One region of the Anaerofustis sp. LCP19S3_F7 genome, then DNA from elsewhere that is predicted to be linked to it. Evidence: riboswitches for the same ligand, from Rfam matches in the RefSeq annotation. Region 1 holds a riboswitch; the other holds the start of a gene.

Region 1 (5,208 bases):
TCTTCTTTAGAATAGCCCATTGCAAGATTACAAGCAATTGCAGAAGAAAGAGTACAGCCTGTTCCGTGAGTATTATTAGTATCTACTCTATCCCCCTTAAACCAGAAAATTTCTCCATTATCATATAAAAGATCATTTGCGTTTTTATCATAATGACCGCCTTTTATAAGAATTGCACTGTCAATGTTTTTAGATATTTCTTTTGCTGCTTTAATCATATCTTCGTCAATTTTTATACTCATACCCGATAAAACTTCAGCTTCAGGAATATTAGGAGTGATTATTGTTCCAAGTGGAAGAAGTCTGTTTATTAAAGTATCTTTTGCTTCATCACTTATAAGCTTACTTCCGCTTGTTGCAACCATTACAGGATCAACAACAATATTTTCTGCTTTATATTCAATTAGTTTATCTGCTATGGTATTGATTATATCGCTGTTTGAAACCATACCAATTTTCACACTGTCAGGTCGTATATCAGTAAAAATGCAATCAATTTGATTTTTTACAAAGTCTGCATCTGCATCTAAAACACCGTAAACTCCTGTTGTGTTTTGTGCTGTTAGAGCTGTTATTGCACTCATCGCATAAAGTTTATGAGCTGTTATTGTTTTTATATCGGCTTGTATTCCGGCTCCTCCGCTTGAATCAGAACCCGCAATTGTTAAAACCTTTTTCATATTATTCTCCTTTTACCATTTCTTTAGATAGACTTAAAAGTTCTTTTGTATCTTCAGTTATATTTTTGCTTGCAAAAATTGCAGAAACTACCGCAACACCGTCAACATGGCTTCCTTTTAATTTTAAAATATTATCCTTACTTATTCCCCCTATTGCAACAACGGGAATATTTACGCTTTGACATATTTTTTTTAGAGTTTCAAAAGATACATCATCGGCATCTAATTTTGTTGAAGTTGAAAAAACCGCACCAACTCCAAGATAATCTGCGCCCATTCTTTCGGCTTCTTTAGCTTCTTCAAGTGTGTGAGCTGAAACTCCGAGGATTTTATCTTTACCTATTTTACTTCTAACGTCAGTAGCTTTCATATCGCTTTGACCTACATGAACTCCATCTGCATCACATTTTATTGCAACATCTACGTTATCATTGATTACAAAAGGAATATTATATTTTTTTACCATGTCTTTTATTTCTAAAGCTTCTTTTAAGAATTCTTCATCATTTAATTCTTTTTCTCTAAGCTGTAAAAAAGTTATTCCACCGTCTAAAGCTTCTTTGATTTGCTGTTTTAATCCATTTTCTTCGCTCCACATTCTGTCTGTTACAGCGTATAGAAGCATATCTTTTTTATCTGTGTTCATATTTTGCACCTTCTTCAAGTTCTTCGCCTGTCATATTGTATATTGCATCAATTAAATAATTTCTAAATGAAGAGTTACCTGCTTTTGTTTCAACCATTTTTTCATATGCTTTTTCACCTGCATAACCCATTAAACAAACACTTGCAAGGCAGGCTTTTAACATATTATCTTTATTTGCACATATATAAGCACAAGTAAGAGCTGAAAGCATACATCCTGTTCCTGTTATAGAAGACATCACAGCATGTCCGTTTTTTATTATATAAGCATCTTTATCATTAGTTACAATATCAATTTCTCCCGTAACTATTATTACAGCACCTGTTTGTTTTGAAAATTCTTTTAAAGATTTTATTACATCATCTATATTTTCTTCAGTTACTTTATCAGCTATATCGGCATCAACCCCTTTTGTTGTACCGCTTCCTGCCATAAGAGTTTTAATTTCGGAAATATTACCTTTTATTACAGAAAATTTAACGTTATTCAAAAGTTCATTTGCTGTATTTGTTCTAAGAGTTGAAGCACCTGCTCCTACAGGGTCAAGAATAACAGGATGAGAAAGTTCATTTGCTTTTTTCCCTGCAAGTAACATTGAAGGAATTGTATTTTTATTTAAAGTTCCTATGTTTATATTTAAACCGCTGCAAATACTTGTTATTTCTTCTACTTCTCCTTCATCGTCAGCCATTATCGGAGAACCTCCACAGGCAAGCAGTATATTTGCACAGTCATTTACAGTTACGTAGTTTGTAATGTTATGTACAAGTGGTGTATTGTTTTTTACGTTTTCCAAAATTTCTTTTAACATTTCATTCCTCCTAATATAAAAAAACGAGAAACCAATTAGGATTCTCGTTAAAATTTACTTGTTATTTCTTCCTACGTTGGCATTATCCAAATCAGGTTTAAGGGTCGAATAAATTCCTCTCAGCAAAAAGCTCCCCTGTATATTTTATTTATAGAACTATGCTACCACAAGATAAAAAATATGTCAATAAAAGCATTATGCTTCGTTTTCCAAATGAATTTTATCTCTTATTTCCTGCATTTTTACATCTGTATAAGAAATAAGGGTTGCACATTCTTTTAATTCACTTATGATTTTTTCCTCTTCTTCTATATTTTTTTTGTATTTAAGCTGATGTTCCAAACTTGCCCAAAAGTCCATTGCTATTGTTCTAATTTGTATTTCAACTCTTAAATTTTGTTTTTTATCTGAAAAGAACACGGGTATTTCGACAATCATATGATAAGATCTATATCCGTTTTCCTTAGGGTTGTTAATATAATCCTTTACAGCTATAACCGTGATATCATCTTGTTTTGCAATCATTTTTGCAAGTGCATATATGTCATCAATAAAAGAACAAACTATTCTTATTCCCGCAATATCATTTAGATGTTCCATAGCTGATTCTACGGATACTTCATATCCTTCTTTTTTTAATTTTGCGGCTATGCTTTCAGGTTTTTTAATTCTTGACTTAATAAATTCTATTGGGCTGTTAGCTCTTTTAAGTGCAAGTTCGTCATTTAAAACTTCAAGTTTAGTTTTAACTTCTCTTATTGCACATCCATACATCATAATTGCTTCTTTAAATTCTTTTGTTTGTTCTATAAAATAATTTTTTGTATCTGCAGGAACGTTAACAGTGCTTATAAACGTCCTGTTCAGGTCTTTTTCCATGTTCATTGTAATCTTTTAATATATGATATTTATTTCCATTTATGTCCGCAGTCAAGGCATATGTAATCAGGTCTTGTTTTTTCATCTTCAAAACATCCGCCGTAAAAACCTTCATCTTTCCCCATTGCTTCACAAGCTTCAAAATACATAAGACCGTATATCATTTCTTCAATATGTTTGCTTTTACACTTTGGACATATCTTTTCCATATATTATTCTCCTTACATTTTAATATTGTATCATAAATCGACAATATTACATAGAACATTAATTAATTCTTAATTATTATTTAATTTAAAACACAACTTTATTTATAGTAAAAAATACTCCTATCTTTTTTTAAAAAAAATGATAATTAATATTCAATTAAAACTATATAAACTTATTTTTAAATATGATAAAATTACATCATATATTATAAATATAAAATTTTTTTTAAAGTAAAATAAGTTTATAGGTTCTTAATATAAAATTGGAGGTTTAGTTGTGCTTCAAATAAAAAATATAAGCAAACAATATAAAACCGGAAGTTTAGTTCAAAAAGCATTAGACGACGTAAGTTTGAATTTAAGAGACAACGAATTTGTTGCAATTTTAGGTCCGAGCGGTTCCGGTAAAACAACACTTTTGAATATTATCGGAGGGCTTGATAGATATGACAGCGGAGATTTGATAATAAATGAAGTATCAACAAAGGAATACAAAGACAGAGATTGGGATTCTTACCGTAATCATACAATAGGATTTGTATTTCAAAGTTATAATTTAATACCACACCAAACAATACTCTCAAACGTTGAGCTTGCTCTTACCATTGCAGGTATAGACAAATCAGAAAGAAAAGAAAGAGCAATAAAGGCTCTTGAACAAGTAGGCCTTAAAGAGCAAATGCACAAAAAGCCAAATCAATTATCAGGCGGACAGATGCAAAGAGTAGCAATTGCAAGGGCTCTTGTAAACAACCCTGATATTGTTCTTGCGGACGAACCTACGGGAGCTCTTGACAGTGAAACAAGCATACAAGTTATGGATCTTTTAAAAGAAGTTGCAAAAGACCGTTTGGTTGTAATGGTAACCCATAACCCAGAACTTGCCGAAAGATATGCAACCCGTATTGTAAATTTAAGAGATGGTAAAATACGTTCAGATTCTGACCCTTTTGAAATTAATGAAGAAAACCAGGTTGAATCTGTTTATAAAAAATTTGGTAAAACAGCAATGTCTTTCTTGACTTCTCTTTCTTTAAGTTTTAACAACTTAAAGACAAAGAAAGGAAGAACTATTCTTACTTCATTTGCAGGTTCAATTGGTATAATTGGGATTGCATTGATACTTTCATTATCAAACGGTGTAAATTCCTATATTAAATCAATAGAAGAAGAAACATTATCCGAATACCCTTTACAAATACAAAGTTCGGGTTTTGATTTAACTTCAATGATTAATATACAAAATACAAATAACGAACAAAAAGATTCAGAAATAAAAATAAACAAACAGCTTACAAATATGTTTTCAACTATTGGCTCAAACGATTTAAAAACACTAAAAGCATATTTAGAAAGCGATGAATGTCCTATTGATAACTATGCAAAAAATATAGAATACAAATACGATGTTTCTCCTAAGATATATTTACAGGAAGACGATGAAATAAGACAGGTTAATCCTGATATAACATTTACAAGTCTTGGTATAGGCTCCGGAACTTCAAACAACTCTTTTATGTCAAGCATGATGAGTACAAACGTATTTTTCCAAATGCCAAGTGATGAAAATTTATATATTAATCAATACGATGTAAAAGCGGGAAAATGGCCAGAAAATTACAATGAATGTGTACTTGTTTTATCATCAAATGGCGGAATGAGCGACTTTTTACTTTATACTTTGGGACTTAGGGATTATGACGAACTTGATAAATGGGTAAAAGATTTTTCAAATGACAAAAACGTAACTGTTCCTAAAAATCTTGGTGAATACTCATATGATGATATAATAGGAAAAACATTTAAACTTGTTGATAACAGCGACTGTTATGAATATGATTCAAATTATAACCTATGGCGTGATAAAACCGATAATACAGAATACATGAAAAAGGTCGTAAAAAACGGTGCAGACTTAAAAATCGTTGGAGTAGTACAACCTAAAGAAGATGCATCAAGCATGATGTTATCAATGGGAATATG
Region 2 (5,208 bases), on a different contig from region 1:
GAACAAAAAATTTAAAAGAAGTTTGCAAAAAAGCAGATATTTTAATTGTTGCTGTTGGAAGAGCAAATATGGTAGATAAAGAATATATTAAAAAAGATGCTGTTGTCATAGATGTAGGAATTAATTTTTATGATGGTAAATTGACAGGTGATGTTGATTATGAAAGTGCAAGTGAAGTTGCAGGTATGATTACTCCTGTTCCAGGAGGAGTAGGCAGTGTAACAACGGCTTGTCTTGTTAAAAATGTTTTAAAAGCATGTAAACAAAAAAACGGATAATCTATCCGTTTTTTTATTTTGAATATTTTTTTCTTTTTCTTACAAATGTAGACGGATCCATATTTAAACTTGCCGCTGCCTGTCTTACATTTTTATATTTTTCATAAGCCTTATTTATATATGCAAGTTCAATTTGTTCTATAAGTTCTTTTAAATTGTCTGTTTTAGGAAGTTTAAAATCTTTTATAATGTCTTTATTATATTTAGGGAAGTTTAAATCTTTTGTTGTTACTACATTATCAGAAAGTATTAATCCTCTTTCTACTACATTTCTCAATTCTCTAATATTTCCTGGCCAATCTTGTTCTCTTAAAAACTCAAGTGCCTCATTTGAAAATGATTTGTTAAAGCCGTATTTATTATTAAATGTATCTTTAAATAAATTTATAAGAGGGATAATATCTTCTTTTCTTTCTTTTAAAGGCGGAATATATATAGGGAAAACCATTAGTCTATAATATAAATCTTTTCTGAATAAATTATTTTCCACAAGTTGTTCAAGGTCTGCATTAGTTGCGGCTATTATTCTAACATTAACTTTTATCGATTTTGTTCCACCGACTCTTTCTATTTCTCTTTCTTGAATGACTCTTAAAAGTTTTACCTGCAATGAAAGAGGAAGTTCTCCAACTTCATCTAAAAATACGGTTCCGTTATTTGCCGCCTCGAATATACCTGCTTTTCCTTTTTTGTCGGCTCCTGTAAAAGACCCTTTTTCATATCCAAAAAGTTCACTTTCCGCAAGAGATGGAGATATAGCACCACAGTTGACTTTTATAAAAGGTTCATTTTTTCTGTTACTATTATTTAAAATATAATTTGCAAAAAGTTCTTTACCTACTCCGGTTTGTCCAATAAGCATTACAGTTGTATCAAGACCTGCAACTTTTTTTGCTATATTTAATACTTGTTTTGAATTCTCATCAACGCAAATAATTTTTTCATTTTCTTTAATACTTGTTGATTCTATATTTATATTTTTTTTTGTCAGTAAGCTGTTTTTTTCTGCTTCTTTTTTTAATTTATAAATTTCCGTTAAATCTCTTACATTTGTTACAACCATTATTATATTACTCTTTTTGTCAAAAACAGGAGAGCTTGTTATTAATGCTTTTTTTCCTGTTTTAAATTCTTGTTGAAGGGTTATTGGTTCTTTTTTTTGAAGAGCCAAGACCGAACCTGATATAGATATTACATTATTTTTTATAAGATCAATCATGTTCTTTCCTAGAACTTCTTCTTTTTTTAATCCGGTAATTACCTCATAAGATTTATTTACTTTTATTGTATTTGCCTTATTATCTGTTATATAAATACCGTCAAATGAGTTTTCTATTATTGCATCAAGTCTTTCATTTGCTTCTTGAAGATTATTAAAGATATTATTTTCCATTTTACACCTCATATATAAATTTATTTTACTATGCATGTTGCAAAAATGCAACAATCTATTTTTAGTAATATAAGCAATAAATATATTTGAAAAAAATATAATTGTTTTATATAATTGGGTAGAGGTAGAGTTATGTTAAAAGATGATAAAATAATAGAAATAGAAAAAGTTTTAAATGATAAAGTTCGTCCTTATTTAAAAAATCATGGTGGTAATGTTGTTATAAAGGAATATAAAGAAGGAATACTTAAAGTAAAATTAATAGGTCAATGTGCAAACTGTGTAAGTGCAAAGACAACAAATGAAGAACTTATAAAATATAACGTATTAAAAGAAATACCAAGCATAAAAGATGTAATTCTTGTTGAGGGAGTAAATGATGAACTTCTAGATTTTGCAAAAAATTTTCTAAAAGGGAAATAAAATGAATGTGTATTTAAAATACTGTGGCGGCTGCAATGAAACATATAACAGGGTTAGTGAAGTTGAAAAATTAAAAAAGGAATTCCCTAATGTTTGTTTTTATTATGATGATAATCACATTTGTGATATTGCGCTTATTGTATGCGGATGTAATAATGCTTGCGTTTGTATGGATAAAATAAAAATTGAAAATAAATATATTTTAAAGGATAAAGAAGATTTTTATAAAATAAAATCTGTTTTATTAAATAAATTACAAGGGAATTGATTATGGGTGAACTTAGAAAAATACCAGGTGTAGGGAAGAAAACAGAAAAAGATTTAATAATGTTAGGATATAAAAATATTGAGTCCTTAAAAGGAGAAGATCCTGAAAAAATATATTTAAAGGAATGTGAACAAAAAGGCTGTAAAGTTGACAGGTGTCAGCTTTATGTATATAGATGTGCTGTTTATTATGCGAACGAAGGAGAAGATAGAGAGAATAAAAAGTGGTTGGGATTTTAAAGATAAATAATACTAGTATTTGACATATTATGTTGTCAGTGGTAAAATATTGTGAAATTAAAATAATACAAATAAGCTAGGGGAGCCTATGGGCTGAGAGAACTATTCGTGTTTACCCTTACTACTTGATCCGGGTTATGCCGGCGTAAGGAAGCTAAATATTTTCTTAACCCCTCCTATGTTTATAAAAGGAGGTATTTTTATGTCAATTTTTGTATCATCTACACCTGACGGTTATATGCCAACAACAATAGGATATATAGCATTAGCAGTTTTACTTATTGCGGCATTGGTTATAGGTGTATATTTATCAAAATCAAATAAGAAAGAAAAACAAAAAAGTATCAGTACAAAAAAAATGGTTTTTTGTGCAATGATTATTGCTCTTGGAACAGTAGCATCAATGCTTAAAGTATATGAGTTTCCATTTGGAGGTTCCGTAACTTTATGTAGTATGTTATTTGTATGCTTGGCGGGTTATTTTTTTGGTCCTGCAACAGGTATTTTTACAGGTGCTTCATATGGTATTTTGCAACTGATTATTGAGCCTTACATAGTTTTTCCTTTGCAAGTAATAGTTGATTATTTACTTGCTTTTGGTGCTCTTGGTTTATCCGGAATATTTTATAAATCAAAAAACGGTTTGTTAAAGGGATATATAGTTGGTGTTATCGGAAGATATATTTTTGCAGTCCTTTCAGGGTTTATATTTTTTGCTGAATATGCTTGGGCAGGCTGGTCGCCACTTGCTTATTCTTTGGTATATAACGGAATATATATAGGAGCTGAAGCAATTCTTACAATCATTGTAATTTCAATACCAGCTGTAAAAAAAGGATTTGAAAGAGTTAAAAATAATATTTAAGGAAGAAGTATTTTACTTCTTCTTTTTTATTATTAAGGAGTGCTTTTTGAACTTTGTAATATATTTATAATTTAGTGTTTAGTGTTATAATTATTTTAATATAGTTTGGAGAAATGTTATGAGTATAGGACAAAGAATAGCATGTGAAAGAAGAAATCTTAATTTAACACAAGAACAGCTTTCAGAAAAACTTGGAGTATCAAGACAAACAGTTTCAAAATGGGATCAGGATATTATTTTAGTTGGTACAAATAAGCTTATAGAACTTTGTGATATACTTGAGGTAAGTATAGATTATTTATTAACAGGTGAAGAAAAAAATAATAAGCTTGAAGTAAAAAACGGAGAGAAAGGGCTTGAAATAGACTGGACTAAAATTTATCCTATTTTAACTAAATATCAAGATGAAATAGATATGGATTACTATTTGGCTCATTTTGAGAATATGATAAAAGAAGCAATGAAAAAATATGATTATTCTCTTGAAGATGATGTGCTTGTTTTAAAAGATGTATTTTATAAAGCATTTTTAAATATTGAAAAAAAGAAAAGGACTGTTTAACAGTCCTTTTTTATTCGTCATATATTGGAGTAACTAAAGGTTTTCCGTCTTTGTTTAGTAAAGGGGTAAGTCCACTTGCTGTTCCGTCGAAATGGAATAAATAATTTACTCCTGTTTCTCTGTCAACCCAAATTTCATTACCTTTTATTGTTCCTTCACTATGAACTTTTATGAATCTTTTTTTCATTGTTATTTATTGCTTCTTCTCCAGATGTTCATTTTTTCTGCTTCTTTAATAAGTTCTTCTCTGAAGTCAGGATGAGCAACACTGATTAAAGCTTCAGCTTTTTGCCATGTAGAAAGTCCTTTTAAGTTTACTTTACCATATTCTGTTACAACATAGTGAGTATTTGCTCTTGTATCTGTAACTACTGAACCAGGGTGAAGTGTTGGTAAGATACGAGATTTTAATTCACCTTGTTTGTTTTTGAATGTAGAAGATAGGCAGATAAAGCTTTTACCGCCTTTTGATAAGTAAGCACCAAGAACAAAGTCAAGTTGTCCGCCTGCTCCAGAAATTTGTTTTGTTCCTGAAGATTCAGAGCTTACTTGTCCGAATAAGTCAATATCAACAGCATTGTTGATTGAGATGAAGTTATCATGTTCAGAGATAACTCTTGCGTCGTTTGTATAATCAACAGGAGCTGACATACATTCTGGGTTGTCATTTAAGTAATCATATAATTTTTTTGTACCTGCTGCGAATGCATATGTTTGACGGAATCTGTTTAAGTTCTTTTTAGAACCATTGATTTTGCCTGCGTTTGCAATATCAACAAAACCGTCTACAAACATTTCTGTATGAACACCAAGGTCTTTTAAGTCTGATTCTGCGATTAAAGAACCAACTGCGTTTGGCATTCCACCGATACCAAGTTGTAAACAAGCTCCATTAGGGATTTCTTCAACGATTAGTTTTGCAACTGTTTTATCAACGTCTGTTGCAGCTCCACCGCCACCCATTTCAGCCATTGGAGGGTTGTCTCCTTCGATAATCATATCTACATTTGAGATGTGAACTGCAGATTCAAATCCGCCTAAACATCTTGGTACATTTTCGTTTACTTCAACAATAACTTTTTTTGCTGTTTCGCATACAGCCATTAAGTGTGAAGCACTTGGTCCAAAACTAAAGTATCCATGGTTATCCATTGGAGAAACTTGCATAATAGCAACATCT

What was found. A riboswitch is a leader RNA that binds a small molecule or an ion and turns the genes downstream of it on or off. The one in region 1 is predicted to bind thiamine pyrophosphate.
Region 2: it holds a riboswitch for thiamine pyrophosphate, as region 1 does, so the genes downstream of both, ACTQYZ_RS07200 (energy-coupled thiamine transporter ThiT) here and thiM (hydroxyethylthiazole kinase) in region 1, are expected to answer to the same signal.

The regions. Positions count from the first base shown of each region.
Region 1 is NZ_JBQKFF010000008.1:8,405-13,612, forward strand. Features, by position in the region: gene thiD (bifunctional hydroxymethylpyrimidine kinase/phosphomethylpyrimidine kinase) at 1-680, opposite strand, end outside; gene thiE (thiamine phosphate synthase) at 682-1,326, opposite strand; gene thiM (hydroxyethylthiazole kinase) at 1,313-2,137, opposite strand; TPP riboswitch at 2,188-2,284, opposite strand; gene ACTQYZ_RS08230 (GTP pyrophosphokinase) at 2,333-3,022, opposite strand; gene ACTQYZ_RS08235 (hypothetical protein) at 3,046-3,225, opposite strand; gene ACTQYZ_RS08240 (ABC transporter ATP-binding protein/permease) at 3,503-5,208, shown strand, end outside.
Region 2 is NZ_JBQKFF010000006.1:54,495-59,702, reverse strand. Features, by position in the region: gene ACTQYZ_RS07225 (bifunctional 5,10-methylenetetrahydrofolate dehydrogenase/5,10-methenyltetrahydrofolate cyclohydrolase) at 1-278, shown strand, start outside; gene ACTQYZ_RS07220 (sigma-54 interaction domain-containing protein) at 292-1,671, opposite strand; gene ACTQYZ_RS07215 (NifU family protein) at 1,804-2,094, shown strand; gene ACTQYZ_RS07210 (hypothetical protein) at 2,096-2,362, shown strand; gene ACTQYZ_RS07205 (helix-hairpin-helix domain-containing protein) at 2,365-2,601, shown strand; TPP riboswitch at 2,670-2,770, shown strand; gene ACTQYZ_RS07200 (energy-coupled thiamine transporter ThiT) at 2,804-3,466, shown strand; gene ACTQYZ_RS07195 (helix-turn-helix domain-containing protein) at 3,585-4,028, shown strand; gene ACTQYZ_RS07190 (DUF6440 family protein) at 4,039-4,215, opposite strand; gene ACTQYZ_RS07185 (butyryl-CoA:acetate CoA-transferase) at 4,218-5,208, opposite strand, start outside.